Regions from separate parts of the Streptosporangium amethystogenes subsp. fukuiense genome, predicted to be linked through region 4. Evidence: riboswitches for the same ligand, from Rfam matches in the RefSeq annotation. Region 4 holds a riboswitch; each other region holds the start of a gene.
The links. A riboswitch is a leader RNA that binds a small molecule or an ion and turns the genes downstream of it on or off. The one in region 4 is predicted to bind cyclic di-AMP.
Positions count from the first base shown of each region.

Region 1: another riboswitch for cyclic di-AMP. It lies ahead of ACFQVD_RS33160 (NlpC/P60 family protein); the one in region 4 lies ahead of ACFQVD_RS05210 (CHAP domain-containing protein).
Region 2: another riboswitch for cyclic di-AMP. It lies ahead of ACFQVD_RS17620 (C40 family peptidase); the one in region 4 lies ahead of ACFQVD_RS05210 (CHAP domain-containing protein).
Region 3: another riboswitch for cyclic di-AMP. It lies ahead of ACFQVD_RS42435 (hypothetical protein); the one in region 4 lies ahead of ACFQVD_RS05210 (CHAP domain-containing protein).

Region 1 covers NZ_JBHTEE010000001.1:7,465,544-7,473,060, forward strand. The annotation lists gene ACFQVD_RS33140 (L-aspartate oxidase) at 1-563, shown strand, start outside; gene ACFQVD_RS33145 (type III pantothenate kinase) at 563-1,345, shown strand; gene lysX (bifunctional lysylphosphatidylglycerol synthetase/lysine--tRNA ligase LysX) at 1,474-3,009, shown strand; gene ACFQVD_RS33155 (LuxR C-terminal-related transcriptional regulator) at 3,977-4,177, shown strand; gene ACFQVD_RS33160 (NlpC/P60 family protein) at 4,370-5,332, opposite strand; cyclic di-AMP (ydaO/yuaA leader) riboswitch at 5,425-5,572, opposite strand; gene ACFQVD_RS33165 (amino-acid N-acetyltransferase) at 5,909-6,562, shown strand; gene ACFQVD_RS33170 (RDD family protein) at 6,791-7,517, shown strand, end outside.
Region 2 covers NZ_JBHTEE010000001.1:4,170,440-4,177,956, reverse strand. The annotation lists gene ACFQVD_RS17640 (NYN domain-containing protein) at 162-1,424, shown strand; gene ACFQVD_RS17635 (hypothetical protein) at 1,488-2,117, shown strand; gene ACFQVD_RS17630 (C40 family peptidase) at 2,268-3,245, shown strand; gene ACFQVD_RS17625 (class I SAM-dependent methyltransferase) at 3,318-4,016, shown strand; cyclic di-AMP (ydaO/yuaA leader) riboswitch at 4,359-4,518, shown strand; gene ACFQVD_RS17620 (C40 family peptidase) at 4,601-5,143, shown strand; gene ACFQVD_RS17615 (hypothetical protein) at 5,336-6,175, shown strand; gene ACFQVD_RS17610 (M48 family metallopeptidase) at 6,386-7,517, shown strand, end outside.
Region 3 covers NZ_JBHTEE010000001.1:9,572,912-9,580,428, reverse strand. The annotation lists gene ACFQVD_RS42465 (class II aldolase/adducin family protein) at 227-874, shown strand; gene ACFQVD_RS42460 (DUF4032 domain-containing protein) at 972-2,192, shown strand; gene ACFQVD_RS42455 (roadblock/LC7 domain-containing protein) at 2,337-2,717, shown strand; gene ACFQVD_RS42450 (hypothetical protein) at 2,722-3,600, shown strand; gene ACFQVD_RS42445 (roadblock/LC7 domain-containing protein) at 3,662-4,048, shown strand; gene ACFQVD_RS42440 (hypothetical protein) at 4,061-4,432, shown strand; gene ACFQVD_RS42435 (hypothetical protein) at 4,560-5,528, opposite strand; cyclic di-AMP (ydaO/yuaA leader) riboswitch at 5,760-5,910, opposite strand; gene ACFQVD_RS42430 (DUF4253 domain-containing protein) at 6,254-7,000, opposite strand; gene ACFQVD_RS42425 (sugar kinase) at 7,456-7,517, shown strand, end outside.
Region 4 covers NZ_JBHTEE010000001.1:1,198,703-1,206,219, reverse strand. The annotation lists gene ACFQVD_RS05225 (amino acid adenylation domain-containing protein) at 1-524, opposite strand, end outside; gene ACFQVD_RS05220 (DUF6716 putative glycosyltransferase) at 1,122-2,309, opposite strand; gene ACFQVD_RS05215 (hypothetical protein) at 2,447-3,487, opposite strand; cyclic di-AMP (ydaO/yuaA leader) riboswitch at 4,158-4,296, shown strand; gene ACFQVD_RS05210 (CHAP domain-containing protein) at 4,314-5,027, shown strand; gene ACFQVD_RS05205 (ABC transporter substrate-binding protein) at 5,491-6,843, shown strand; gene ACFQVD_RS05200 (carbohydrate ABC transporter permease) at 6,926-7,517, shown strand, end outside.

The DNA of each region.
Region 1 (7,517 bases), 6.3 Mb from region 4:
ATCTGCTGACCGCCGAGCGCACCGCGCTCAACCTGCTCACCCACCTTTCCGGTATCGCGACCCTGACCGGTAGGTGGGTCCAGGCCGTCGAGGGGACCGGGGCCCGGATCAGGGACAGCCGCAAGACGCTGCCGGGACTGCGCGCCCTGGAGAAGTACGCGGTCCGCTGCGGCGGTGGTATCAATCACCGCATGTCACTTTCGGACGCCGCGCTGATCAAGGACAATCACGTGGTGGCCTCCGGTGGGGTCGCCGAGGCGTTCCGGGCGGTCCGTGACGCCTACCCCGGTCTGCCGATCGAGGTCGAGGTCGACAGGATCGACCAGATCGAGCCGGTGCTGGCCGAGGGAGCGGAGGAGATCCTGTTGGACAATTTCACGGTCGAGGAGCTGGCGCGTGCCGTACGGCTGGTGGGCGGCAGGGCGCGGCTGGAGTCCAGCGGAGGGCTGACCCTTCGACTCGCTCGTGATGTGGCCGAAACAGGTGTTGACTACCTTGCCGTGGGCGCGCTCACGCACTCGGCGCCGGCGCTGGACATCGCCTTGGACCTTCGGGGGAACTGATGCTGCTTGCCATTGACGTCGGCAACACTCACACCGTTCTCGGCCTCTTCGAGGGCGAGGACGTCATCGAGCACTGGCGGATCGCCACGGACGCCCGGCGTACGGCGGACGAGATCGCCGTCGTGCTCCAGGGGTTGCTCGGGCAGTCACCGCTGCTCAAGGGCACCGACGTCAACGGCATCGTGATCTGCTCCACCGTCCCATCGGTGCTCAACGAGATGCGTGAGATGTGCCGCCGCTACTACGGCGACGTGACGGCGGTGATCGTCGAGCCGGGCGTCCGCACCGGGGTGCCGGTCCGGATGGACAACCCGAAGGAGGTCGGCAGCGACCGCATCGTCAACGCGCTGGCGGCCATCCAGCTGTACGGCGGGCCGTGCGTCATCGTCGACTTCGGGACCGCGACCTCCTTCGACGCCGTCTCCGCCAAGGGGGAGTACGTCGGCGCGGTGACCGCCCCCGGCATCCAGATCTCGGTGGACGCGCTCGCCGCGGCGGGCGCGCAGCTGCACAAGGTGGAGCTGGTCCGCCCCCGCTCCGTGATCGCCAAGAACACCGTCGAGGCGCTCCAGGCCGGCATCATCTACGGCTTCGCAGGTCAGGTGGACGGGATCGTCGAGCGGATGGCGGCCGAGCTCGCCGCCAACCCCGACGACGTCACGGTGGTCGCCACCGGCAGCGCGGCGCCGCTGGTGGTCGGCGAGGCGCGCTCGATCGACATGCACGAGCCCTGGCTCACACTGATCGGGCTGCGCCTGATCTACCACCGCAACGCCACCTGAGAGCGTTGTGACACCGGTGCCGTGACACCGCCCGGAGCGCGGTGTCACGGCCGGAGGACGCCGCGACGTTCCGGGAGGACCCGCGGCGCCCCGGAGTCCCTTTCCGGTCCCCGGCGGTCGGCGACCTCATGAGGTTCGCCACATCGGTACCCTTTGGAACTGTGACCGATGAAGTGACCAACCCCGCCGAGGATCTGCCCGAGCAGATGCGCGTGCGCCGGGAGAAGCTCGACCGCCTCCGCTCCGAGGGCGTCGACCCCTACCCGGTGAACTTCCCGCGCACCGCGACCAACGCCGAGATCCGCCGGAAATACGCTGATCTCTCCGCTGACACCGCGACGGGCGACAAGGTTGGTGTCACCGGCCGGGTGATGCTGTCCAGGACCGGTGGCAAACTCTGCTTCGCCACCATCCGCGACGGCTCCGGCGATCTCCAGGTCATGATCTCCCTGGACAGGGTGGGCGAGGAGGCACTGGCCTCGTGGAAGCGCGATGTCGACCTCGGCGACCACGTGGGCATCGAGGGTGAGGTCATCACCTCCCGCAGGGGTGAGCTGTCCATCCTCGCCGACCGCTGGGCGATCACTTCGAAGTGCCTGCGCCCACTGCCGGAGAAGCACGCCGGGCTCACCGACCCCGAGGCGCGGGTCCGCCAGCGCTACGTCGACCTCATCGTCAACGACGAGGCCAGGAAGCTGGCCTACACCCGCAGTGCCGTGGTGCGGTCCATCCGCGACTTCTGGCACGAGGAGGGCTACCTGGAGGTCGAGACGCCGATGCTCCAGCCGATCCACGGTGGAGCCACGGCCCGGCCTTTCAAGACCCACATCAACGCCTATGACATGGAGCTCTACCTTCGCATCGCGATCGAGCTCTACCTCAAGCGGCTCGTGGTCGGCGGTATCGAGAAGGTCTTCGAGATCAACCGTAACTTCCGCAACGAGGGCGCGGACTCCACGCACAACCCCGAGTTCACGATGCTCGAGGCCTACGGCACGTATCTCGACTACAACGACATGGCCGACCTGACCCAGCGGATGATCCAGAAGGCGGTCGTGGCGGCCCTCGGCCACTCCGTGGTCGTCCACCAGGGGCAGGAGATCGACCTCGGCCTGGCGAAGTGGCCGCGGATAACCCTCTACGGGTCGGTCTCGGAGGCACTGGGCGAGGAGATCACCACCGCGACGCCCCTGGAGTACGTACGCAAGCTCGCGGACGCCCGGGAGATCCACTGGGATGCCAAGTGGGGCCAGGGCAAGCTCGTCCAGGAGATCTTCGAGGCGCTCGTCGAGCACACGCTCGTCCAGCCCACGTTCGTCATGGACTATCCGGTGGAGACCTCCCCGCTGACCCGCCAGCACCGTGACAACCCGCTCCTCACCGAGAAGTGGGACCTGATCGGGTTCGGCACCGAGCTCGGCACCGCCTACTCGGAGCTGGTCGACCCGGTCGAGCAGCGTCGCCGCCTCACCGAGCAGTCCCTGCTCGCCGCGGGCGGGGACGCCGAGGCCATGCAGCTTGACGAGGACTTCCTCACCGCACTGGAATATGCGATGCCGCCCACCGGCGGCATGGGTCTCGGCATCGACCGCCTCATCATGGCCTTCACCGGTAAGAACATCCGCGAGACCATCCTGTTCCCGCTGGTCAAGCCGGCCGGCTAAGTCCGAGGGCGGCGTCGCCGGACCGCGCGGGACCTCGTCCCGTGCGGTCCGGCGCGGTCGGGCGACGCGACCGTTCCCGCCGGGCGCTGTCCGCCGGGACCGAAGCCCGGACGACGGCCCGGGACGGTGTCTCCGGGTCTCCGGGTCTCCAGGGCGGGCCGGTCGGGCTCGGCGCGTACCTTCCCCCGGCCGGCGTACCGAGTAGCGCCCTCACCCGCCTCGCGGGCACCTCCGCACCACCGTCCCGCGCCGTCCCACACCGTCTCGCACGGCTCCGTGCCGGCCCGCGTGGGCGCGAGCGCGGCGCGCGGACGATGCCCGGGCGGACGGGGCGAACCCCGATGGGCCGGGAATCGTGGGGCCGTGCTCACTCTCCCCATGCAATTTCGGACGGATTTCTGCATAGCGCAGAAACTCCCTTTAAGCATGTCCAATATCGCCTGACGCCGGTCGTCGGCACCTGATACTTCGCGAATGCCGCAAAGGTGCTCGCGCAGGCTTCCCATTTCAGAGTTTTCCGCGAGGTGCCGTCAAGGCGCCGGCCGGCGTGGCCGTCGAAGAGCGTCACGATGAGATCGATTTTCCCGGGGAAAAGCGGGCGGCTCGCTTCCGCCGAGGATGCGGCCCCGCGGACGCGTGCCGCCACGACGGTTCCGGCAAAACCTTGTTCTGCCAGGACTTCTGTTGTCGCAGCCAGAGGGGCGTCTGCGGGCTCGTGCGGGGGCACAGTCGTGACTTAACCCCAAAGGCGCTGACATATCATGAGTACTTCACGTAGCACCTAGTATGTCAATAGTGGGCGCGCGCTATGAAGAGTAGAACTTGACGACCTTTGAACAAGGCGTTTACCGTTCCTGGCGGACGGTATTCATTTCCGGCGTCTCACGCCCGGTTTCCAGAGTGGGGGGAGTGACTCTTGATGGCATATCCAGAAGTGGATTCTCGCCATGGCGACAGCCCCCTGGGCATGAGTGATATCGGTCTCAGTGACAACGACCTCGTGCTGCTGGCTGAACTCGCCAAGGGTGTCACCGTCGACAGGGTGGGCCGCCGCCTCGATATCAGCGGCCGGACCGTCAGGCGCAGGCTCAGAGGCATCTGCGACCGCATCGGTGTCGCCACGGCGATCGAAGCCGTGGCCTGGGCGGCCCGCCGCCGCCTGATCTAGGCCCTTCCCCTGGGGCTTTCGCCCACTGCGGTCGGGTGACGCCTCGCCGCGTTGTCGTCGGCCGCCGCACCCGCGGGGCACGAGTCCTGGGGGCGCGACTCCGGGGAGCGCCGTCCGACCGGCCCTCGGCAGGGCAGGGTTCGCCGGGCAGGAGCGGGCGCGCTCCTGCCGAGGGCCGGTCGGCTCGGCCGCTCAGTCGGCGATCCGCACCCCGCCGGCGAAGGGCCGGTTGTCGATCGTGGCGATGTGGATGACGTCACCCGTCCGGGGCGCGTGGACCATCAGGCCCGCGCCGATGTAGATCCCGACGTGGTGCAGGTCGCTGTAGAAGAAGACCAGGTCGCCTGGGCGCAGATCGTTTCTGGAGATGTGGGTGCCCGCGGTCCACTGGTTGCCGGTGTAGTGCGGCAGGCTGATGCCGACCTTCTGGTAGGCCCACATGACCAGCCCGGAGCAGTCGAAGGAGTTGGGGCCCTCGGCGCCCCAGACGTACGGCTTGAGTTGCTGGGTGAGCGCCCAGCGGGCCGCCTCCGCCGCCTTGCCGCTGCCCACGATGGGCACGTCGACCTTCACCCGGGCACCCCTGTTGCTGACGGCCCTGGTGCGCACCTCGCTGAACAGGTCACTCTCGACCCGCGCGACCAGTCGCTCGATCTTGCTGCGCTTGCCCTCGATCTCCTCCAGGAGCGCCTTGACCTCCGAGGTCCTCGCCTTGGCGCTGGCCTGTGCCCGCTCGGCGGCCTCGATCGCCCGGCCGACCTGGGCGACCTCCTCGCTCTGCTGCTGCTGGAGGGCGTAGTTGGTGGTGGCCTGGTCGAGGAAGGTGTCGGGATCGGTCGCCTGGGTGAAGGCGAGTCCGGAGTTCAGGCCGCCGGACATGTAGTTGCTCTGTGCGAGGAGGGTGGCCTTGGTGCGCCGGGTCGCGAGCTCCGACTCGCTCGTCGCGAGGGTCTTCTTGGCACTTTCCGCGGCTCGCTGGGCCTGCTTGAGCCTGACCCGTTCGCCGTTGTACTGCTCGGCGAGCGTGCCGATCTCCTCGTGCAGCTTCTCGGCCTGCTTGGCCAGTTGCTGGAGGCTGGGCTCGGGATCCGCCGTGGCCGAGACCAGGGGGGTGCCGAGGGTCATGATGGCGAACGCCAGGCCGATGACCGCCATGCGGCGACTCCGCCTCCGCGGCGCGCGTTCTCGACAGCGGGCGTCGCCGCCCGCATGCTCTCCTGCGCGGTCGCGCATGCGCTTCACCAACGGGCTCCTCTCCTCGGCCGCCTACCGGGTTAGCTGACGGGTTCGGGCCGGAGGCAGCCCTACCGGGTGCGCCGGTGGCACTCGGATTCACCCCGAAGGACGTGGTGGGTCCCCGGTTCCCCTGGTCGGGAGATTCGGCGGGTCAGGCTTTTTACGTCTCTGACATCGAGCACGGAGATTAGTGCACTCGTGGTTCCTGCTCAACCAGAACTGCGAACTCAGTAGAGGTTTCGCAACTGAAATGTCACGGAAAGATCACATGGCAATATGATCAACATGGCCATTACGCTGCCTTTGCCTTCCTCGCGGCGGGCCCGGCGCGGGTCTTCCCTGGTCCGGGACCGTGCCAAAGATGAGCTGCGACACATCGGAGGCGTCGTGCGCCCAGCGTGGTAAACCAACTACCAAGGGTCATGTGATGCCTTCGGGGCCGGAGTTAAGGATGAGCCGTAATTGAAGGCCGGAGAGGACGTACGCTGATCGGTCATGGAGCAGCTTGCGGAGCATTCTCCCGTGCCGTTCGCGAACCCCGGGAAAGAAGGGGAGCGGCGAACCGGATCCGAGGGAGAGGAGCGGGAGTCACCCGCTCCCGGCGTCACCCCGGCGGTCACGGTCCGCCGCGCCCGCACCCCGGACGTCCGCGCCATCAGGCGGCTCGTCGACACCTACGGTGGAGCCGGCCCGCGCCTGCTGGAGAAGGCCACTGTCACCCTGTACGAGGACATCCAGGAGTTCTGGGTCGCGACCGACGCGGAGGGGATGATCCTCGGTTGCGGGGCGCTCCATGTCCTCTGGGAGGATCTTGCCGAAATACGGACCGTTGCCGTCGATCCGACCCGCCGGGGGATGGGAATCGGCCATCGGATCGTCTCGGCGCTCATCCGCACGGCCGCCGAGCTGGGGCTGCGCAGGGTCTTCTGCCTGACCTTCGAGGTCGACTTCTTCGCCCGGCACGGATTTCAGGAGATCCAGGGCACGCCCGTCGCCCCGGAGGTTTACGCCGAACTCCTCGCCTCCTACGACGAGGGCGTCGCGGAGTTCCTCGATCTGGAGCACGTCAAGCCCAATACCTTGGGAAACACTCGGATGCTGCTGCACCTGACACGCGAGCCCGACTCTGATGACTTTAGAGATGACTGACTGGAAAGGTGACTGTTGATTCCTATGTCGATACCTTGTGCAGCAGCAAGCATGTGCGTCTGACATTTGCCACATGCGCAGTCTAAGTGAGGTGACGCGGTGAGCACCGGACAGCCGCCGTATCCGCAGGATGATCCCGAGCGCAGTCGCACACCTTCGGGACAGCCGGATTACGGACAGCACAACCCGGGTCGAGCCCCTGGCGAACTCGACCCCGACGTGACGATCATGGGATATCGGTCGGAGGGGTCGCAGCCGAACACCGGCCCGGGGGTGGCCCAGCCCGGTTATGGCCAGCAGGGCTATGGCCAGCAGCAGGGTTATGGGCAGCAGCAGGGGTACGGGCAGCAGCCCGGTTACGGTCAGCAGGGGTACGGACAGCAGCAGTCGTACGGTCAGCAGGGCGGGACGGACATGTACGGCCAGCAGCAGGGCTACGGTCAGCAGGGCGGGACCGGCGCGTACGGGCAGCAGCCCGGCTACGGACAGCAGGCGTCCCACGAGCAGTCGGGCTACGGTCAGCAGCCCGGCTACGGTCAGCAGCCCGGTTACGGTCAGCAGTCGTCCCAGCCGGGTTACGGCCAGCAGCAGTACGGTCAGCAGCCCGACTACGGTCAGCAGCCCGGTTACGGTCAGCAGTCGTCCCAGCCGGGTTACGGCCAGCAGCAGTACGGTCAGCAGCCCGACTACGGTCAGCAGCCCGGCTATGGTCAGCAGCAGCCCGCGTACGGACAGCAGCAGGGGTACGGCCAGCCTTACGGCGGTCCTCCCGGCGCTCCCGCTCCGCTCGCCGAGTGGTGGCAGCGCCTGGTGGCGCGGATCATCGACGGAATCATCCTGGCGATCCCGACATTCATCATCAGCGGGGTGCTGACCGCCATCCTCGTGACGTCTCCCAGTTTCAACCTTGAGTCGGGCGCCGTCACGGAGGGGAGCGGCATCTTCCTCGCGAGTC
Region 2 (7,517 bases), 3.0 Mb from region 4:
GTTCACGGCCGGGTCGGCCGCCGTCCGCCTTACGGTCAGGTCGGGGTCAGGGTGCGGTAGCCGTACCCTTGACGTGAAGACCGATCCGAGTAGGGGCCGTGATGAGTTCAGCCGGAGAGGGCCTGTCTCGTCCGTTACCCGAGCAGGTTCGCTTACACGTCGTGGAACTGGCGTCCCAGATCCTCGGCTCCATGCCCGCCGCCTCGGTGCCGCCGCCGCTGAAGGGGATCGCCAGATTCGACCCTCGCAAGCGCGCCAGGCTGGGGGGCGCGCCCATCGCCGCGCAACTGGAGACCGACAAGAAGTTCCGCGAGCTGGTCGCGGAGACGCTGACCGCGGGCTGGCCGGAACTGATCGCGAGTCTCGCCGAGGGCGCGGTCCCGCCGGCCGCCGAGCCCGTCATGGTGGCCGCGGCCGCCTACCTGACCCGGCCGCCCGGCTGGGCGGACATGGTGGAGGCGGCCCGCGCGGACCTGGAGCGATCGGCCGCCGCCGCCGAGGACTCCGCGCAGGAGCAGACGCTCTCCCGGCTGCGCGAACAGTTGGCCGGCCAGAAGAGCGCGGCCAAGGAGGAGTCCGAACGGCTGCGCGAGCAGCTCAAGGCCTCGCGCTCGGAGGTCTCCGACCTGCGCCGCAGGCTGCACGAGGCCCGGGAGCGGGCCAGGGCGGCCGAGGCGCGTGCCGCCGAGGCCTGGGAGGCGGCGGAGGAGGCGAAGACCGCCGCGGTCTCGGCGGGGAGCAGCGTGGAGAGCGAGCTGCGCCGCCTGCGCGAGCGGCTGGCCGACGCCGAGCGTCAGCTGGAGTCGACGCGCAGGGCGGCCCGCGAGGGCCGCAGCGTGGAGGACACCAAGGTCCGCATGCTGCTCGACGCCCTGCAGGACGCCGCCGCGGGGCTCCGCAGGGAGCTCGCCCTGCCCTCCGGCATCCACCGTCCCGCCGACTCGGTGGCCTCGGTGGCGCCGGGCAGGCAGGGGGTCCAGGCGGTTCCCGCGCGGGCGCTCGCCGACGACGACCCCGCCCTGCTCGACCAGCTGCTCGCGCTGCCGCAGATCCACCTGATCGTCGACGGCTACAACGTGACCAAGACCGGTTACGGTACGTTCACCCTCGCCGACCAGCGCAATCGCCTCCTCACCGGCCTCGGTGCGCTCTACGCGCAGACCCGAACCGAGCTGACCTGCGTTTTCGACGGCGCCGAGCTGAACGGGCCGGTCCCGGTGTCGGCCCCCAGGGGGGTGCGCGTGATGTTCAGCGCGCCGGGGCAGATCGCCGACGACCTGATCCGCCAGCTGGTCCGCGCCGAGCCCACGGGACGCGCGGTCGCGGTGGTCTCCTCGGATCGGGAGGTGGCCGAGTCGGTCCGCAGGATGGGCGCCCGGCCGGTCCCCTCACTGCTTCTTCTCAGGCGTCTGGGACGGGCGTGAACCTTTTCCGGTGATGGCGCATCGAACTACCGGAAGGTATTTCGATCTCCCCAGGGGCACTCGATGAAGAAGATCATAACGCTCGCCGTCGCCGTGCTGGCCATCGGGGCGACCGTCGCCACCCCCGCCGCGGTCGCGGCGGCCGGCATCCCCAAGGGCTTCCTGCTCTATGAGAAGGACGCGGCGAAGAAGCCCGTTCTCGCCGAGAGCAGCTGGAAGGTCAGCGACTCGGCCAAGGTCCGGCTGGCGATCAACCCGTGCGACCGGGCCACGCTGGCCAGAACCGGCCGGACGGCCGCGCGGACGGTGACCTACACCAGCGTCCCGGACTTCCAGAAGGTCGAGCAGGTGATCCTGTACCGCTCGAAGGCGGCCGCCGCCGGAGCGGTCGCCCAGGTGCGCTCCGCCCTGACCGCCTGCCGCTCCAACACCAACGGGGGCTCCGCCTACCGCTACGTCTCCTCGCGCCTGACCGGGCTCGGAGACGAGGCGCTGAAGGTCTCCGGGCAGGTCTACTACAAGGGGAAGGCGGGCGTGGGGGGTGACCGGAGCGTGCTGGTCAGGAAGGGCAACGCGGTCCTGGTCTATCTCTGGGCCGGGGAGTACTACAAGCCCGCGCGGAGCGACTGGGCCACCCAGTTGCGCGACGCCAGAAAGATGACCGGAAAGATCTGCGGCGTCGCCGACTGCTGAGGGGCGCCCCCGGTGCTCGCCCGGGATATCGGAGCTGCCACCTGCGGCAATAGCGCAAAACATGTGAAAAGGTGATCTAAACCTTACTTGTTCTGTACTATTCGCCGCAGGTCTGTGCAGTCTGGAGGCGTTGACGTGGCCGTGGCGGGTATGCCGGTTGGACTCATTCGGATACCGGTGGCGGCCGGGCTCGCCCTCGCGATGCTGATGACGCCGGTGAGCGGGGCCTCCGCGGAGCCGAAGCCGACGCTCGCCCAGGCCAAGAAGAAGCTGGAGAAGCTCAACGAGCAGGCCGACCAGATCGTCGAGAAGTACAACCAGGCCTCGGAGAAGTGGAAGCGGGCCAGGAAGAAGTACGCGACGCTGAACAGCGAGCTCGCCCGGCAGAGCGAGCAGGTCGCCGGGCTGCGTAAGGAGCTCGTCGCGATGGCGGTCAGCACCTACCAGTTCGGCGCGGTCAACAGCTGGGAGGGCATGGTCTACCAGACCGACCCCGGCGCGCTGCTGAGCGGCCTGGCCTCGGTCGACCAGATGTCGGCCTCCCGGGCCCAGTCGCTGAGCGCCTTCGACGAGGCCACCAAGGCGCTGCGGCTCAACAGGAACCTGGCCAAGGGCGCGCTGAGCGAGGCCGACGAGACGCGCGACGAGCTGGCCAAGGAGAAGGCCAAGGCCGACAAGATGGTCAAGGCTCAGACGAAGCTCCTGCGCGAACTCAACGTCTTCAAGGCGGGCAACCCCGAGAGCGGCGGAATCCAGTACACCGGCTCCGCCTCGGGAAACGCCCGCGCCGCCCTGCAGTTCGCCTTCGCACAGGTCGGCAAGCCCTATCAGTACGGCGGCACGGGCCCCGGCGGCTGGGACTGCTCGGGCCTGCTCCAGGCCGCCTGGCGCAACGGGGGAGTCAGCCTGCCGCGTACCACCTGGGAGCAGTGGAGTTGGGGCGCGAACCGCAAGGTCTCGCTGAACGACCTCCAGCCGGGCGACCTCATCTTCAGTGAGGGCCTGGGCCACGTCAGCATGTACGCGGGCAACGGCCAGATCGTGCACGCCCCGCAGACCGGCGACGTGGTCAAGGTCGTCCCGCTCTCGGCCTACGGCCGTCGCCTCGTCGGAGCCGTCCGCCCCTGACGCACGGCGCGCGGGTCCCAGTGGCCGGAAAACCGGGTGCGCCGCCCGCGGCGGCGCTGTCAGCATCGGAAAATGATCAGTTCATGGATGCTCGACGAACTCGCCCATGCCGGTCCCGAGCACCTCGACGCCGCGTTCGTCGCCGGGTTCGACCGCAAACAGGGCAGGCCCGATCCGGGGGAGGATCTCGCCGCGCTCGCCGGGCGCGGCGTGGGGGAGACGGCGACGGTCGTGGAACTCGGCGCGGGGACGGGGCAGTTCGCCCTGGCCGCGGCGCGGCGGTTCCGGCGGGTGGTGGCGGTTGACGTCTCCCCGGCGATGCACGACTTCCTGACCGTCCGGGCCGCCGAGGACGGCCTGGCCAACATCGAGTGCGTGCGGGCGGGTTTTCTCTCCTACGAGCACGCGGGGCCACCCGCGGACGCGGTCTACACCCGTCACGCCCTTCATCAGCTCCCCGACTTCTGGAAGGCGGTCGCGCTCGACCGCATCGCGCGGATCGTACGGCCCGGGGGCGTCCTGCGCCTGCGCGACCTGATCTTCGATTTCCGGCCGGCCGAGGCCGGCGCCGTGCTCGGCCGCTGGCTCGACGGCGCGGCCGACGATCCCGCGCTGGGCTACACCCGCGAGGACTACGCCGAGCATCTGCGCACCGAGTACAGCACCTTCCGATGGCTTCTCGAACCGATGCTCGACGCAGCCGGGTTCGAGATCGTCCAGGCGGACTTCAGGGAATCGATCTACGGCGCCTACACGTGCGTCCGGCGCTGACGCGTGCTCGGCGGCGGGGGAGGGCCCCTCACGGCTTCAACCGTGAATGATGGTAAATGTGATGAACATTACAGAAATCGTGATTTGTCGGGTGTGATTCCAGAGGTGTGACGAGGGTCATATCTCAATAGCATAAATGGCCATTAAGCAGGGGTAACGGGAAGATCACGAACGCTTGTCGATCTTCTTGTTTGGCGAATGCTTTGCCGAAAGTTGGAGATCGGGGTAACTTCTGGCCTCGCGACGTGCAAGCCATGCCGTCGCGGTGAATGTCGGTCTTCGGGCCGGTGTCCCTATAGAAATCCAACCGGCCGCCGCTCCCCCGTCGGGGGCGGACCTCATCGCGGCGGCCCGCCGAATCCACGCAGCCAGGAGGCATGGAACCGGGGACCCAAAAGGCCCGAGACAACGTGGCCAGGGGTGAATCAGCGCATTTGCGCCGTAGGGCATCTTCCCAGCCCGAACCCGTCAGCTAACCCGGTAGGCATCAGTGGAAGCACCAAGGAGAAATCCTGTCTACCACCCCGTGTAACACCCGTCTGTCGCGCCTTTTCCGCCTTTCCCTCGGCGGTATCGCCCTCACCTTGACCGCCTCAGCCGGAGCGGTCACCCTGGGGTCGACGGCGGCCGGAGCGACGACGGACAGCACCCCTGAGATCCTGGTCAACACCGCGGCCGGAGTCTCCGAGCAGACCGATCGGGCTGCGCACAAGGCCAAGGCCGGTACCAAGGTCAAGACCAAGATGAGCAGGGTGGCCCTGCAGAAGGTTCGGGCCCGCAAGGCCGTTTCGACGGCCAAGAAGCAGATCGGCGATCCGTACCGGTGGGGTGCCTCCGGTCCCGGCGCGTTCGACTGCTCGGGGCTCGTCAAATACGCCTGGCGCAAGGCGGGCGTGTCCATCCCCCGGATCACGCACAGCCAGTACCGGGCGATCAGGAAGAAGGTCTCGTGGAGCCACCTGCGCCCCGGTGACCTGATGTTCTTCAGTGGAAAGGGCCACGTCGGCATGTATGTCGGCAAGGGCAGGATGGTCCACTCGCCGAGCAGCGGCAAGACGGTCCGGATCGTGAAGCTGGAGGGGTACTACAGGTCATCCTTCGCCGGAGCGGTCCGGCCCGGAGCCTGACCCGGGCAAGGGGCGCCGGCCCCGTTCCTCACATGTGGAGGGGCGGGGCCGCTCCGTTTCCGGTAGGGGCCGCGAGCGTGCCGCCCAGGCGGATCCGCGCCTCCGGCAAGGAGCGTCGCGATGCCGGTCGATCGACGGCCCCCGGCCCGGAGGCCGGAGCACCGGCCGGCATTCCGATAACATCGACTCGTTATGTCCGTCCCGAAGGGGCGCCGCACCGTGCTCGCCGGGATGCTGGCGCTGATGAGCGTGGGCCCGTCGGCCGGGACGGGACCTCTCCTGGCCGGAGCCGGCCCGCTTCCTCACGATCCTCTCCAGCGCGCCGGAGAACTCCCCGTCGGCCTTCGAGACCTGTGGCCCGGCGCCGCCGTCGTCGTCCGGGGTGAGCACTCCCTCGTGATCGGCCACGACCTCGCGCCCGCCGTCCTGCGGGACCTGGCCGCCAGGGCCGACCGGGCCCGTCGCGCGGTCGCGGCGATCTGGGGGCCGGTCCGAGCGGTGATCCTGTTCCCCGCCACCGATGCCGAGGCCGCGGCACTCGCCGGAGCGGAGAGCACCCGGGGCCTGGCCGCGATGGCGACCGCGGACCGGGTGATCGTCCTGCCTTCGGGCTACGCGAGGCTCACCATGACCGGCAGGGACGTGGTGATCACGCACGAGCTGGTGCACGTGGCCACCGGCGCGACCCGCGGCGGCCGGGTGCCGATGTGGCTGTCGGAGGGCTTCGCCGACTACGTCGGCTACCGCGATGCCGGAATCCCGGTACGGACGGCCGCCGCCGAGCTGGCCGCCGAGGTGCGCGCCGGAGTCCTGCCCGCCCGTCTCCCGGGCCCCGCCGACTTCGCCCCCGGCGCTCCGCGGCTCGCACAGGCGTACGAGGAGGCCTGGCTCGCCTGCCGGTTCATCGCGGAGCGCTTCGGTGAGAAGGCCCTGGTGAGGCTCTACGGTGGCGATGTCACCGACACGCTCGGCCTGTCGCCCGCCCAACTCACCGTGGCGTGGCGTGACTATCTCGGAGAGGAACTCGCCTGACATCCTTGTGTCCTTCCCGGTCCAGGCCCCACCTGGCGGATCTCGCCGTGGCGAGGAGCGGTCGGCGGGTGCCTCGCAGGGCGCGGGAGGGAGCCGCGGCGTGCCGCGGTGACCGGTGACGACACGGCGAGGCGCCGTCCGGCCGACCGCGGCAGGCGGAGGATCCAAAGGACGGGGCCCAGGGTTCGGGCTCCACGCTGGAGGTGTTTGATGACGCTGAGCACGACGGACGCGCCCTCGGGTGTGCGGTCGGCGGGGTGGGCGCTGGCCGCGCTGGGGGTGGTCACCCTGGCGGTCGTGGCGGTCGCCACGCCCTGGCGGGCGCTGCCCGCGGGAACCCCGGCGGTCGTCCCCGATCCGGGCCGCGACTTCACGGCCGAGCAGATCGCCAGGTCCGAGGCGTTCGACAGACTGGTCAGCGTACCGGGTTACCTCTCCCTCGGCCTGACGCTGGTGGTGGCGGGGGTGCTGGTGGGCACCCCGCTGGGCGCCCGGCTCGTCGGCCGGCTGCGGGGGCCGTGGTGGCTGCGGGTGCTGCTCGGCGTGCTGGTGTTTTCGGTGGCCGTCGCGATGCTGCGCTGGCCGCTGGGGATGTGGTCGGAGACCTACCTGCGCGACTTCGGGTTGTCCACCCAGACCTGGCCGACCTGGACCGTCGACCGGATCAAGAGCCTGGGCGTCGGCACCGCGCTGACCGCGATCATGGTTCTGGCGGTGGTCGCGCTGGCGCGGCGCTACCGGCGCTGGTGGATCCCGGCGGCGGCCGGCGCGTTCGCACTGACGGTGGCGGCCTCCTTCGCCTACCCGGTGCTCATCGAGCCGATCTTCAACGACTTCAGGCCGATGGAGGCCGGACGACTCCGCGACGACCTGCTCGCCATGGCCGCCAGGGACGGCGTGCCGGTGGAGGACGTGCTCGTCGCCGACGCCTCCCGGCGGACCACCGCGCTCAACGCCTACGTCTCCGGATTCGGCGCGACCCGCAGGATCGTCGTCTACGACACGCTGCTCCGGGCGCCCGCCGACGAGGTCGAGCTGGTGGTCGCGCACGAGCTCGGTCACGCCAAGGCGGGCGACGTGCTCTCCGGTACGCTCGTCGGAGCCCTGGGCGCGGCGTTCGGGGCGTGCCTGCTCTACGTGGTGACCTCGGCGGGGGTCGTGCGGCGTCGCGCGGGGATCTCCTCCATCGGTGACCCGAGGGCGGTGGGTTTGGTCATGGGGTTGCTCAGCCTGGCCGCGGTGCTGTCAGGACCGGCGCAGAACCTGGTGAGCCGGCACATCGAGGCCCGTGCGGACGTCCACGCGCTGGACCTGACCAGGGATCCGGCGACGTTCGCCGCCA
Region 3 (7,517 bases), 8.4 Mb from region 4:
GAGCCGTGATGTCCTCGCGACCTATCCGCTAGCTACCAAACGCCAAGGAGGTGCAATTGAATGACAGAACGGTACACAGTGCCCGATATTTCCCTGGAACCATTGACGCGGACATCACCAGGGAGATAAAGGAACCGTGCTCACCGGCAGCCGAGGGACGAAAACCGGTCTAGACCAGATAATGGGGGTTTGCCGCCCGGTACCGCAAGCCCCTACTTTTGACGGCATGTTGCTGGCCGAGCAGCGCCGCCTGCTGTGTGAGTACGGCCGCCGGGCCGCCACGACCGGACTGGTCGTCGGAACCGCGGGAAATCTCAGCGTGCGCGCGGGCGAACTCGTCGCCGTGACGCCCAGCGGCGTCTCCCTCGACCGGCTGGAACCCGAGTCCTGCCCGATCGTCGACGTCGAGGGCCGTCTCGTCGAGGGCGACCTGCGGCCGTCCTCGGAGACCCCCATGCACTTGGCGGTCTATACGACCACCGATGCGGGCGCGATCGTGCACACCCACTCCGTCTTCGGCACCGTGGTCGCCACGACCATGAGCGAGCTGCCGCCCATCCACTACAACACCCTGCTGCTCGGCGGGACCGTCCGCGTCGCCGAGTACGCCACCTACGGCACGCCCGAGCTCGCCGCCTCCGTCCGGGCCGCGCTGACGGACCGGCGCGCGGCGCTGCTGGCCAACCACGGCGGGGTCACGATCGGCGACGACCTGGACTCCGCCTTCGAGGCGACCAGGCTGCTGGAGTGGCTCTGTGAGGTCTACGTGCGGGCCAAGGCAGTCGGTGAGCCACGCGTGCTCACCGAGGAACAGCTCGCCGCGGTGGTCCGGCGCGCCTTCGAGCCGCCCACGTTCCCCCGCCGCGAGCACTGATCGCGACACGACCGCCCTTTGCCGGTACGCCCTCGTCGCGAGGACCCAGCGCGACGCGACCCCCGCCCCGTACGCCCCCTTCGCGAGGACTGACCCGATGCCTCTCCAGCTCACCGGCGCCCCGAGCGATCCGGACCTCATCCGCCTGCCCTGGGACGTCCCGCTGGAGGACTGGCCCGAGCATCGCCTGGTCTCCCTGCCCCGCGGCATCTCCCGGCACGTGGTGCGCTTCACCCGCCTGGCGGGCAGGGTCTATGCGATCAAGGAGATCAGCGAGTACTACGCCAAGCGCGAGTACCGCCTGCTGTGGGACCTGAGCCGGATGGACACCCCGTCGGTCGAGCCGGTGGCCGTGGTCACCGGACGGACCGACGCCGCCGGTGAGCCGCTCGACTCGGCGCTCATCACCCAGCACCTGCAGTTCTCCCTGCCCTATCGGGCGGTCATGTCCGGAACGGTCCGCCCCGAGACGCTCAACCGGCTGCTCGACGCCCTGGCCGTGCTGCTGGTACGGCTGCACCTCAGCGGCTTCTACTGGGGCGACTGCTCGCTGTCGAACGTCCTGTTCCGCCGGGACGCGGGCTCCTTCGCCGCCTACCTCGTCGACGCCGAGACCGGTGAGCTGCATCCCATGATCAGCGAGGGCCAGCGACTGTACGACATCGAGGTGGCGCACACCAACATCTTCGGCGAGATGCTCGACCTGGAGGCGGGCGGGTTGCTGCACTCCTCCATCGACCCCGAGCAGGTCGCCGACTCCATCTGCGAGCGCTACCACCGCCTCTGGGGCGAGCTCACCTCCGACGACATCATCGACGAGGTCGACTGGCACATGGTCGACCAGCGAATCCGCCGGCTGAACTCGCTGGGCTTCGACGTCGCCGAGATGATGGTCCGCCGCAAGGCCGGCACCGGGCGGCTGATCGTCCGCCCCAAGGTGGTGGACGCCGGGCACCACCAGCGCAGGCTGCTGCGGCTCACCGGCCTGGACGTGGAGGAGAACCAGGCCAGGCGGCTCCTCAACGACCTCGACTGCTTCCGCGTGTCGTACGGCCTGCGCCACGAGGACGAGGCGATCGTGGCCCACCGCTGGCTGGCCGAGGTCTTCCAGCCCACGGTGGAGGCCGTCCCGCAGAACCTGCGCGGCAAGCTGGAGCCCGCCCAGTTCTTCCACGAGGTGCTCGACCACCGCTGGTTCATGTCGGAGGAGGCCGGGAACGACGTCGGCCTGCCCAGCGCGGTGAATTCCTATGTGAAGAACATTCTTGTTTTCAAGCCGGACGAAAAGGCGATTATCACCGACCAGCCAACGGGTTGATTTCCACCCGGGGTGTATATCTTCCTACTCGGTTGGTGAATCCTACGCTTTTTCCTATCAAGAACCTGGCTGGAAAGGACGAATCCCGAGAGCTTTCCCTACGCTGACCGGGCGACGCCTGAAGTCGCCGGCAAGGGAGAGCACGTGCTCGGAATCGAAGACTGCCTCACTGAGGTAATGGCCATCCCCGGCGCCCTGGACGCGATCCTCATCGATCAGACCAGCGGGACGGTCGTGGCGACCGGTGGCGCGAGCCGCCACGGTGACGTGGAGCGATCGGCCGCGGGACTGAGCGAGACCCTGCGCGCGACGCTGGACGGACTCGCCGTCACCGCACCGGGCGGCGCGGTCCGGATCGACGACATGATCATAACCACGGACGGCGGCCACCATTTGCTACGGCCGTTGGAAACGCTTTTCGACGGCCCCCTGGTGATTTATGTCAGGCTCGACCTTGAACGGTCGAACCTGGCACTGGCCCGCCACCGCCTCCAGGCCCTTTCCGGCCGCCTGATATCGACGTGAAGCCGTGCCGAGCGTCGAGATCATCCTCAGCGGGCTCGCCAGTGATCGCGCCACCGGCTCGCTCCGCCTCGGCAAGGCGGGCGCCATCTATCTCACCGACGGCCGCGTGACCTACGCCGAGAGCGCGGCGGCCCCCCGGCTGGAGGACCTGCTGGCGGCCTGCCGCGGGATCTCCGCCCACGCCGTACGACAGGCCAGGCAGGCCGCGACCGAGGATCTGCGGGGCGGCGAGCCGCCGGTCGCCGCCCCGCAGATCCTCGGAGGCGACCGGCTCCTCGCCCAGGGGCTGCTCACCAGGGGCGAGCTGGAGTTCTGCGTGTTGAGCACGGTGCTCGACGCCAGCTACTTCCTGCTGGAGTCGACCGGGCACCGGCCCAGGTTCCGGCGGGGAGAGCGGCACTGGCTCGGACCGCAGTGGTACTTCGACGCGGCCGGCCTGCTCCGGGAGTGCAAGCGGAGGAAGGCTCAGTTGGAACAGACCTGGCCGTCCGCGGAGCTGGACACGCTCCCGGTCATCCCGCGAAGGCGCATCGCCGCCCAGCGGGTGGTGTTGAGCTCGCTGCAGTGGGAGGTACTGGTCGGCGCCGACTCCACGGCGACCCCGGCCGACCTGGCACGCAGGCTGGGCCGCCCGGCGTACTCGGTGCTGCTCGCCGTACGGCAGCTCGCCTCCCGTGGGCTGCTGCGCGTCCCGGAACCCGACGCGGCCGCCGCACCCGCCGCGCAGGACCCGCTGCCGAGACGGACGAGGGGGGCCTCGGAGATCCCGGCAGCCGGAACGGGCTCCCTCGCGACGCCCGCGTCGCTCCCCGGAGCCACCGGGGACCCGACCGACGTCAACCTGCTCATCCGGCTCAGGAACGCATTGGAGGCACTGACTTGAGCCTGGTTCGATGCCGCCGATAAGGCTGCGGACGCTGAAGCTGATCGGAAGGAGGGTGCCGGTGGAACTGCGTGAGGAGATACGCCAGGAGATGGCGCTGCTGCGAGAGCGCATCCCGGACGTGGACGGGAGCGTCGTGTGCAGCGTCGACGGCCTGACCCTGGCCAGCGATCTGGGCCGTGACATCGCCGCCGAGCAGACCGGCGCGCTCTCCTCCGCGCTCCTGGCCCTCAGCCGCCGGATGACCGACATGGCCGGCAAGGGCACCTTCGAGGAGACGCTGATCTCCGGCACCAACGGCTACACGGCCTGCTACGCCGCCGGACCCAAGATCGTCCTCACAGTCCTGGCACGCCCGGGGACCAATCTCGGGCTGCTCCGGCTGGAGGGCCGCAAGACGGCGGCCAGGTTGGCCGCCATCACCTCGCGTATCTCGATAACCCAGTGATCGGAGACAGAAATGGGCAACATGGACATCTCTCTCAAGGAGATGATGGCGATCGACGGTGCCATCGGCGCGGTCATCGTCGACTACAACAGCGGGATGGCGCTGGGCGCGCTCGGCGGCTCCAAGGATCTCGACCTCCAGGTGGCGGCCGCGGGCAACACCGAGGTCGTCAAGGCCAAGATGCGGACCATGGAGTCGCTCGGCCTCAAGGACGGCATCGAGGACATCCTCATCACGCTCGGCACGCAGTACCACGTGATCCGCCCGCTCTCCGGCCGGAGCGGCAAAGGCCTGTTCATCTACATGGCCCTCGACCGGAACCGGGCCAACCTCGCGCTCGCGCGGCACATCCTGCGCGGCATCGAGGAGAAACTCGAGATCTGATCCTGCCGAGGCCCGTGCCCTTGCGGAAGGGCACGGGCCTCGACAGGAGCTCACCGCCCGGACGTCACCGGGACGGTGAGCTCATCGATCGCGTCGGTGCGGGGTGGGCCGGAGATCGCGCCGGACCTCAACTCTCCTCAGCGACCGCCCTGCGGCGGAGACGGCCGGCGACCAGGTAGGTGCCGCCGCCCGCGGCGAGCACTCCCGCCAGGGCCAGGGAGGCGGCCGTGGAGGGACCGGTCGAGGTCTCGGCCGCCACCGGGGCGGTGGCGCCCAGGTCCCGGACCTCCTGCTCGGCGGCCCCGGCGGCGCCGGACAGGGCGAGCGGCTTGGCGGCGATGATCGCCTCGGGCGCGGTGAGGGGCTCGGACATGATCTTGGGCTTGGCGAACGTCTGGATCGCCTGCTGGGTCTTCACGGACTTCTTGGACCGCTCGGCCTTGACCAGGGCCGTCTGCGGGGGCTTCGCCGGGTTCGCGTCCCGGTAACGCCAGGCACCGGTGGAGAACGCCACGGGGTGGTTCTTCTTGCCCACGCCGTCCCCCCACTTGGTGACCACGTACTTGACGTCGATGTGGCCCATGCCGCCGTTGCCGTCCACGCCGAGCGTGGCGGGGTTGAACCGGCCGCCGGTCAGGTCGGCGAAGGTCTTGGCGTCGAGGTCGATCATGACGCCCGAATTGGAGGGCACGCCGGGACCGCGGTCACCGACGAAGAACTTGGCCTTCTTGCCCTTGTAGACGACGTAGCCCTCGGTGAACAGGGGCCAGCTCGGGCTGGCGATCATGCCCTTCTGCATCGGCTTGCCACTGGCCGGCAGACCGGTGTCGCCGGCCCTGCCCGAGGAGTCGTCCCAGAAGTAGGAGGCCCTGGTCGAGCCCTGGAGGAGCACGACCCCGTTGGCGACCGGCTCGGTGTCCGCTCCGGGGGAGGCGACGGAGGCGGGGGCGGCGGCCGCGGGGGAGGCGGGCAGCGCGGAGACGACGCCGCCGGAGACGAGCAGGCCGGCACCGACGAGGGCGGCGGTGGCGAGGCGGTTCTTGTACGGGAGGCTCTTGGGCAGGCCGTTCTCGGGCAGGCCGAAAGGAAGACGCATGAAGAATGGGCTCTTTCGCGAGGGAACGGGACAACCAGCTGCGACACACGGCAAGAGGTGCACTGGCGGGGACGCGCTCTTCGGAAAAGTGGCGTGGCGAGATCAGCGGGTCGTCACGCGGAGCACGGTCCAGACGCCGCGATCAGGCGCGGCGAAGGAAAGGACGAGGTTCAGGTGGTCGGCACGGGCAGGGCGGGCACCGACGTGGTGACGCGGTGATCCATGAGGGGGATCTCCTCTCCAGCTCGTCTACCGGGTTAGCTGACGGGTTCGGGCGGTGGAGTTGCCCTACCGCCGCACGTTCGCAGCGGATTCACCCCAGGAAAGTGGTTCCCCGGTTCCCTGGCCCCTGGGGGCCGATGGGATTCGACGTCGGCCGGCCGCTCCCTCTTGTGAAGGGCAGGTCGCCAACCGATATCCGTGGACACTACCCGCCGAAATCGGACAAAGCAAAGCAAATGCCATGAAAACCCCAGAAGATCTACCTGCAAGCTTCAAGAAAGCCCCACTGGAGACCCCGTCCCACCAACAGCCGCCCTACCAGCGAGAACGTCTTGCCGATCCCGGGTTTCGCCCCCGGAGCCCCGCATCCGAGACCTTTCCGCCCCCGCGGGGAGCCCGGTCGCCCGAGGGTCGTCCGCACTCGAAGCCCTTTCACGCCCGGAGAGACAGTGGACCACCGCCAAAGACGCGCATCGCCGGAAGCCGCGCCTCCGGGGGCGAGCTCAGTCCCACCAGAACGACCAGGCGTTCCTGCCCTTGATCTGCTCGGCGTAGTCGACGAGGGTCCCCGCGCCCTGGATGATGCTGTCCGGGCAGAACGTCCAGTGCTCCGCGGCGACGTGCAGGGCGTGCTCCGAGGTCGTCGGGGGCGCGGCGACGCTGAGGTCGAGGGTGTTGAACCCCATCCCGACCAGCCGCACCCCGAACCTGTCCTCCCAGCTCCGCACCACCGCCGCGAGCGGGACCATCCACTCGTTGTGGTTCAGGGCGCCCTGCCAGCCCATCACGGCGAGGGCGTCGGCCCCGCGCTCGACCGCGACGAGCCCGAGCGGGGTCCGGCGCTCGGCCACCAGGCCGGCGTACCAGTCGGCGACCACGCCGGGATCGGCGGCGAGCCTTCCCGCCGGGGCCGGACCAGGACATTCGACTCCGAAGGGGTCGAGGATTTCGAGCTGGTCGACGTGCGCCTTGGCGATCCAGTCGGACCAGACCTCGGCCATGAAGGCGGCCGCGTGGTAGTTGTCGATCTCGACGGCGGTGTCCGGGGCGATCTGACCGGCCGACCAGGGCTGCACCGAGTCCTCCAGCAGCACCGGCCACAGGCCGGAGTGCTCGTGCTGCGCCCGCAGCCGTGCCCAGTACTCGCCGGAGACCGCCACCTCACTGAGCCAGAACGCCGGACGGCGACGAAAGGAGAGCTGAGCGTAACCGGGGTCGGGCCACACCACGTCACCCGGTGGCAGGTCCACCGAGAGCCTCCGGCCCTCTCCCCCGCTGCTCCCGTCGGCCCCGTCAGCGAACAACTGGCCCAGAACTGGCGGAAGCCTCCCACCCTCGCAATCGCTCATTCCTACCGATCCGATCCTGACCACGGACCAATTTTGGCCTGTCAACCATCCCGAGGGACAGTTCTGCCCTGGTCCAGGCAAAAATTATCGGTACGGGAGAGAACGGAGCCTGGCGGGTCTCACCCCTTCTTCACTCCGCGCACGTCGCGCCACACGACGGCCCGGGAAACCGGACCCGGCCGGTCTCTCTCCTTTTCCGCTCCGCGAACGTCGTGCCGCACAGTGGCCATCGGGGACCGTACTCGCCTATTTTGCCGTTGATCACCACTATGGGGACACGCCGGTCGACCGGGCCTCCACCCGCTGATCGGTCGAGCCGGGCACGGCCCGCCCACCTACCGAGGAGACGTTTTCCGATGACCGACCTGGTAACGCTCGGCGAGAGCATGGCGCTGTTCAGCGCGCGGCGCACCGGCCC
Region 4 (7,517 bases):
AGAACCTCCAGCTCCTCCCCTCGGCTCCATGCTTCGATCACCTGCCGGCCGTCGTCGGTGATGCGGGCGCGCAGCATCGGGTGCCGGTCGGCCAGCGCGGCGACCGCGGCACCGAGCCTGGCCGGGTCGACGCCGTGGCCGTCGAACTCGGTGTAGAGATGGGCGGCGACCGCGCCGAGGTCGGCCGATCCGCCCCGGCCGACCCAGTAGGCGTGCTGCATCGAGGCCAGCGGGAACGCATCGCTCGCGTCCACGAGCACCGGGGCCGGTCCGGATTCGGGCTCGGGTTCGGAGGCGGAGCCGGGCGAGGGAGCGATCAGGCGTGCCCATTCGGCCAGGGTGGGGGTACGGGCCAGGTCGCCGAAGCCGACGGTCAAGCCGGCTTGCCGGCAGCGGTTGGCGATCTGCATGAATCGGATCGAGTCCAGTCCGAAGGCGATCAGATCCTCGTGGTCGCCTGGCGGGGTGGTGCCTGGACCGAGCAACTCGGTGGCCATCTGCCGGAGATCGTCGATCGTCAGCATGAAGTGAGGTGTCCTTTGCTTGCTCGATGGCGTGGACGGGCCGGGGTACGGTCGCGCTCCGCGAGGAGGCCGAAGCAGCGTCGGCGGTCGTGGCTCCACAGGCGGTGCGGAGAAGGCCCGCGCCGACGGCCGCTTCCCCCGAAGGAACCTCCGCCGGCCCACCGGGGGGAGGGGGAAGGACGCTGGGACATCTGGAGACCTCCGGGCGACCACAGGGCAGATTATTATTCGGGTAGGCTAACCTAAATAAAGTTTGGTTAGCCTGACCTAACTTAATCTTGCGGACCCGTGCCGCACAATCGGGCGGCGCGAATTCCCGCCGGAAACCCTGCCCCCGCCGGCACGGCGAGGCCCGCGAACCGCCGTCTCGCGGGCCGTACCCGCCGCGCGGCCACTACCGGGCCGCCGGGCAGCACGCCACCGCCCTCGCCTCCGACGGCCACCGCCGCTCCGGCGACCCGGCGACCCGGCCTCGGAGACCGAACACCACCGAGCACTTCCGCGGCGGCCACACGACCACGGTCATCACCGCGGCCACACCGCCCTCAACGGCCGACCACCCGCCGGCCGCGCACCTGACCTCTCCGGGCCGTACGGCTAGCCCAGCGCCCTCAGGTAGCGGCGCATCCGGCGCTTGGCGCGGTAGCCGGCGCGCAGCACGTTCGGCGGGACCTCCACGCGCATCCGGGCGCGACGGCGGGCGGCGGCGTACTCGGGGCCGTCGAGCAGGGACCTGGCAGGGACGAGGCGCCCCGAGCGTGCCTGCCCGACCAGGGAGACCATCCGTGAGACCCAGTCGCTCTCGTCACCGGGATGGAAGTAGTTGTCCCTGCACCAGGCGGCGTCCGGCTCCAGGAAGCGCCCCGCGGAAAGATCGTCGAGGGTGCCGAGCAGGCCGCTGCCCTCGAAGACCAGGTTGATCATCTCGGCGCCCACCCCGAAGTCCGACAGCACCAGCAGGGGCACCTGCTGGGCGATCGCCTCCAGCGCGGCGGTCGAGCTGACGGTGACGAACCCGGCCGCGTGGGCCAGGTGCTCGTGCATGGGCCCCGCCGCGAAACGCACGGTCCCGGCGCGCACCCTGCCCTCCGCCACGAGCGACTGCCACAGGCGCTGGTAGTGGTGACGCTCGTTGTGGGTCTGCCGCTCGCCGTCCAGGGCACGGAGCTTGACGACGACGTCCAGATCCGGCCGCCGCCCGGCCAGCTCGGCCAGGGCGAGCAGGACGCTCTCGCGCTCCTGCCTCCGCCTGGGCACCTTGGCCTGGGTGGCGAACACCACCCGGTCCCGCGGCCCGATGCGGGCGACCTCCTCCTGACCTCGCAGAAACGGCAGCCGGGCCAGCCCCACCTGGCCGCCCCCGCCCAGCTCGCGGCCCATCGCCGAGAACTCCTCGACCTCCCGCCCGCTGTGCAGCACGAACAGCTCGCATCCGCTGCGGAACAGCCAGGCCTTCTCGGTGGCGGGGACGGAGATGCCCGGCAGGCCCGAGACGAACACCGGCCGCGGCCGCAACCCGGCCAGCACCTCGCCGACCAGCACGTCCACCACGGGCCCCGTGCAGGCGGCGAGCACCACGTCGGGCCCGAACCGCTCGGCGGCCCGGCGCAGCGCGCGGGCCGAGAGCACGGGCGGATCCGCCGCCGAGCCCGCGACCGCGGCACTGATCTGCCCCGGGGACGGGGTGATGGGGGTGCGGATGACCGCCAGCTCCCTCGTGCATCCCGAGGGCAGGTCCCGCAGCAGGCAGGCCGCCCACTTCAGGTAGGAGTCAGAGTCGGCCACGGCCAGGACCTTCAACGAGAACCTCCAACGGGAATCCCCCGCTTCATATCCGATTTCACATGGGCGGACCCGGCACGGCTCGCGTCCCTGGGCGGCACGCCGCCGGCCTCCGGCCGCGGGGTCACGAGTTCACGAGGTCATGCCCCGGTGGCTCCCGTGTCGTGATGGGCGAACATCGACAGGTGGGAGCGGAGCGAGGGGGCCGCCTCCCCCGTCCACCACTCGTCCGGGACGTCCACCGTCTCGACCGGGACGCCCCTGGCCGAGAGCAGGACCCGCAGGGAGGTGACCGCGGTGGACGGCAGGCTCAGTACCCGCTGCCCGGCGGCCAGCCCGCGCAGGGTCATCTCGGCGGGGACCCCGCCGCCGTAGACGGTGATGCCGGGCTGCTCCCCGACCCTGACGAGATCGTGGGGGTCCTCCCTGCGGTGCGGGAAGTAGGCCACCGGCCCGGCCGAGCCGAGAGCGGCCAGCCAGCCGAGGTAGTGGTCGCGGTGGATCAGGCCGTTGCGGACCAGCGAGGTGCCGAGGACGACCGTGAGCTCCTTGGGACGGGGCACGCGCAGCGGCTGCGACCGCAGCCAGGCGAAGTCGTGGGTGACCAGCTCGGCCCCTCTCGCCCGTACGGCCTTCGCCAGGTCCGCCGGAACGGGCAGCGCCGTGAAGATCGACAGCCGCCCCGAGCGGGCCGCGGCGCGCAACCTGAGCCCGGCCGCCGCGCCGAGGGCGGTTCTGAGCCGTCCCGCTTTCCCCCGGGCCCTCAGCAGGGGCGTACCCACGTGGCCGACGAGCAGTTCCAGAAGCCTGATGGTGGCCAGCCCGTCGTCGACGATCACGATGCGACCGGGACGCCCGGTGAGCCAGCGGAACTGGACCTTGCCGGAGAATGCGTCGCCCACCACCCAGGTCACGCCCCGGCGCGGCCTGGGCATGTCCGGCCGCGCGGCGGTGAGCTCCAGGCCCGGCGGCAGGGTGAGACGCCCGAGCTCGCGCCCGGTGGCGGCCAGCGGGCGGAGGCTCGCCCTGGGCACGAGGTGGCTGCGGGCACCGAGCAGCCCCGCGTGGTGGGCCTCCACGGCGCAGAGCATCTGCAGCGGGGATTCCACCCAGGCGATGGCCGAACCCTGATCCCGCGCGTGGTCTCGACCGTCCTCCACGCCGGGTGATGACCCGTTCACGACTGACCCAAGCTAACCCGGTGGCCTTAAGCGCCGGGGAACCACGGGTGAACAGCCGCCCACGCGTGCTCGCGCGGCCTTTCCGAACCTCAGGACATCAAGGCGCCGGCGTATCACCGGATCGGGAGTTCGTCATCGGAAGCCCGTCGAGGACACGGCCGGCTCCCGATCCGGCTGGGAGCCGAGGGCTCGCCCTCCCACCGGCGGTCGCCGAGCCTCGTTCGGGCTTTTGGGGTAGAGGGACGCACTCGCTCCATACTTTTTACCATCGAATGTTTGTTCTAAGTAATTGGAGTCGAACGCTCTCGCCGGCGAGCCTCTCGGATCACGACATATCATCCCAGGTCAGGCGATCCATCAGCGGGTACCACTCGCCCGGATCGCCGAGGGAACAGGGGATTCCGCCCGCGGCGAGATCGCGACCCCGGCCGCGGCGGCCGGCCGGAGGACGGGCGCACCCCACCCCCTCCCCGGGCCAAGCGACCCCCCGTCCTACCCCCTCGATCTGGACGTACTACCAAGTCAGGGCAATGTGTCCTACTTGTAATCGTCTGTCCGAGTGACGTACGTTCGTCCTGTTCGTGGCAAATGTCTGGGTCTGTATAGGTCTAAGCATTGCCGTCACATTGCCCGACCGTGTTCCACCTGGGCGGAGCCCCTCCGCCCGCGGTGAGCACGGCCGCCGAATCCGCGAAGTCTGCGGAACCGGGGAACCACGTTCCTGGGGTGAATCAGCGCGTTCTCGCGCCGTAGGGCACTTCCCAGCCCGAACCCGTCAGCTAACCCGGTAGGCGGTATGGAAGCGAAGCAAGGAGTCGACCCCGGTATGACCAAGCACCGCCTCACCCCCACCCTCAGCGCCCCCCGCGTGGCGAGCGCCCTCCTGGGCGCCTGCGTCGTCCTGGCGACCGGCTCCGTGGGCTCCGCCGCCCTGGCCGACAGCCGTCCCGCCCTGAACACGCCGCCCGCCGACGCGAAGGTCTCCGAGGTCTCGCAGAACAGGCCCGCGAGCACCCCGCTCGAGATCGCGGCCGAGAGGCTGCCCAAGGTCTCCGCCGCACAGGTCCTGGACCTCGCCGCCAAGCAGATCGGCGTCCGCGAGAACTCCCAGGGCGGCGGGACCAAGTTCCACTCGTGGTACATGTCCTCCCCGCGCGCCAAGGAGACCGTCGCCCGTGACGGCGGCAGCATCCAGGGCTACGCCAACGCCCCCTGGTGCGCGATGTTCGTCTCCTGGGTCGGCGAGATGGCCGGCATCCGGCCCACGATGGGCTGGGACGCCTACACCGTCACCCACGCCAAGTGGTTCAAGAACAACCAGCACTGGGGCACCACCCCCACCCCCGGCGCCGTCGTCTACTTCGACTGGGCCGGTGGCAAGGACCTCGACGGCATCGACCACGTCGGCTTCGTGAAGAAGGACAACGGAGACGGCACGATCACCACGATCGAGGGTAACACCGGCAACGGCAACGTCGAGCAGCGCGTCCGGCCCACCTCGCAGGTCGTGGGTTACGGCTACCCGGTCTACGCCGACTGATCCACCCCTCGCCCGCGCCGTCCCCCGGTGACGCGGCCACTCCGCACCGCCTGGACCCGCCCGATCCAGGCGGTGCGCGCCGTCCGGCGACCACCGGACGGCTCGAACGCCGTCAGGGGCGCCGCTCGACCGAGCGGCGCCCCTGACGGCGTTCCGCCCCCGGCGCCCTGCCGCCTGACCCGGGCACTAATGCCCCGACTGTATGTCCGTGGGATGGGAGCGCTCCCAAATGCCCTCATGCGAGGTATATCACCTTTTCAAGCTCTTAGTCCCCCGCAAACCAGTCAGATGTAACGGTTGAGTTTCGGCATATTGACGTCCCGGTTGCCCATCGTCCACTCTTCGTGGGAGCGCTCCCAAAGCACATTGAGGAACTACCGCACCGCGAGGCCGTGTTTGTCGGGGACCGGCCCCCGGTGTCACCTCCCAATGATTCGGGCGACCACCTGAGAGGGGTCCGGAAATGTTGAACGACAAGCGGCACGGCAAGCTCGCCGCCGTAGCGGTCATGGCGGCCACCGCCCTGGCCATCACCTCGTGCAGTTCCAGCGAGCCCGCCAAGCCCGCCGCGGGCGACGGCGGTGCCTCCGCCGCGGCCGAGCCGGTGACCATCACCGTGCACACCTTCGGCGGCGGCGAGAACTTCGGCTACGACAAGGCCGTGGAGACCTGGAACGCGGCACACCCGAACATCCAGGTCAAGTACCAGAACCTGACCGACCGGTTCGAGGACGTCTACCTCCCGCAACTGCTCCAGCGCCTGCAGGCCGGCAGCGGCGCGGCCGACATCATCGCCCTGGACGAGGGCGCGATGGGCCTCATGAAGGCCCGCCCGCAGTTCTTCACCGACCTGGCCGAGTACGGGCTGGAGAGCCGCAAGGCCGACTTCCCCGCGGCCAAGTGGGACAACGGCATCAACGCCGACAACAAGCTCTTCGCTCTCGGCACCGACATCGGCGGCATGACCATGTGCTACCGCAAGGACCTGTTCGAGAAGGCGGGCCTGCCCACCGAGCGCGACGAGGTCGGCAAGCTCTGGCCGGACTGGAACGCCTTCAAGGCGATCGGCGAGAAGTTCAAGGCCGCCAACCCCGGCAAGAGCGACCCCAAGTTCCTCGACGGCCCGAACACGCTCTACAACGTGATCCTGTCGCAGGAGGCGCCGAAGAACGGCAACATCGCCTACTTCGACAAGAGCAACCAGCTCGTCCTTGAGAGCAACCCCGCCATCAAGACCTCCTTCGACACGGTGAAGGACTTCAGCGAGGCGGGCCTGACCGCCAAGCTCGCCTCCTTCACCCCGCCGTGGAACGCCGCGATCAAGAAGGGCGGCTTCGCGACCATGGGCTGCCCGGCCTGGATGCTCGGTGTGGTCTCCGGTGCGGCCGGTGACGACAACAAGGGCAAGTGGGACGTCGCGTCCGTGCCCGGCGGTGCGGGCAACTGGGGCGGTTCCTACCTCGCGGTTCCCAAGCAGAGCAAGCACCCCAAGGAGGCCGCCGAGGTCCTGAACTACCTCACCGGCAAGGAGGGCCACGTCATGGCCTTCCAGGAGGCGGCGGCCTTCCCGAGCTCCATCCCGGCGCAGCAGGACCCGGCGGTCGCCGACCTGAAGAACCCGTTCTTCAACGACGCGCCGACCGGCCAGATCTTCGGCGCGTCGGTCAAGGACCTGCTTCCCGTCTTCCTTGGCGAGAAGCACGCCCAGGTCAAGACCGCGGTGGAGAAGGTCCTCGAGGGCATGGACCAGGGTTCGGTCCCCTATGACCAGGCCTGGACCAAGTTCGTCGAGGCCGGCGTCAAGGCAGCGGGCTGATCCCCGTACCGACCCGCACCGGCCCGGCGGCGGTGATCCCGCCGCCGGGCCGGTCGCCTGCCCCCGCTGAAAGGCTCCGTTGATGACACTGCACGTCGACTCCCCGGCCGCCCCTCCACAGCCCGGCCCCCGCCGGTCGGCGGGGGCGCGCGGACCGCAGCGAGGCGGTGGATGGGCCCGGTTCGACCTCCGGGCGACCCCCTACTTCCTCGTCTCCCCGTACTTCCTCCTCTTCGCGATCTTCGGCGTCTTCCCGCTCGGCTACACCCTCTGGGTCTCGCTGCACGACTGGGAGCTCGCCGGGGACAAGTCCTTCGTCGGCCTCGAGAACTACATCGAGCTGATCACCGACGAGGCCTTCTGGAACGCGGTGATCAACACTCTCGGCATGTTCGTCATGTCGACGATCCCGCAGCTCGTCCTCGCCCTCGTGCTGGCCAACGCGCTCAACAAGCGCATCCGGGGACGGCTCTTCTTCCGCCTCGGCGTGCTGCTGCCGCTGATCACCTCCGTCGTCGCCGTCGCCGTCGTCTTCACCCAGCTGTACGGGCGTGACTACGGCATGATCAACTGGTTCCTGGGCCTCTTCGGAACCGACGCGATCAACTGGCAGAACGAGAAGTGGTCCGCGTGGATCGCGATCTCCACCATGATCGACTGGCGCTGGACCGGCT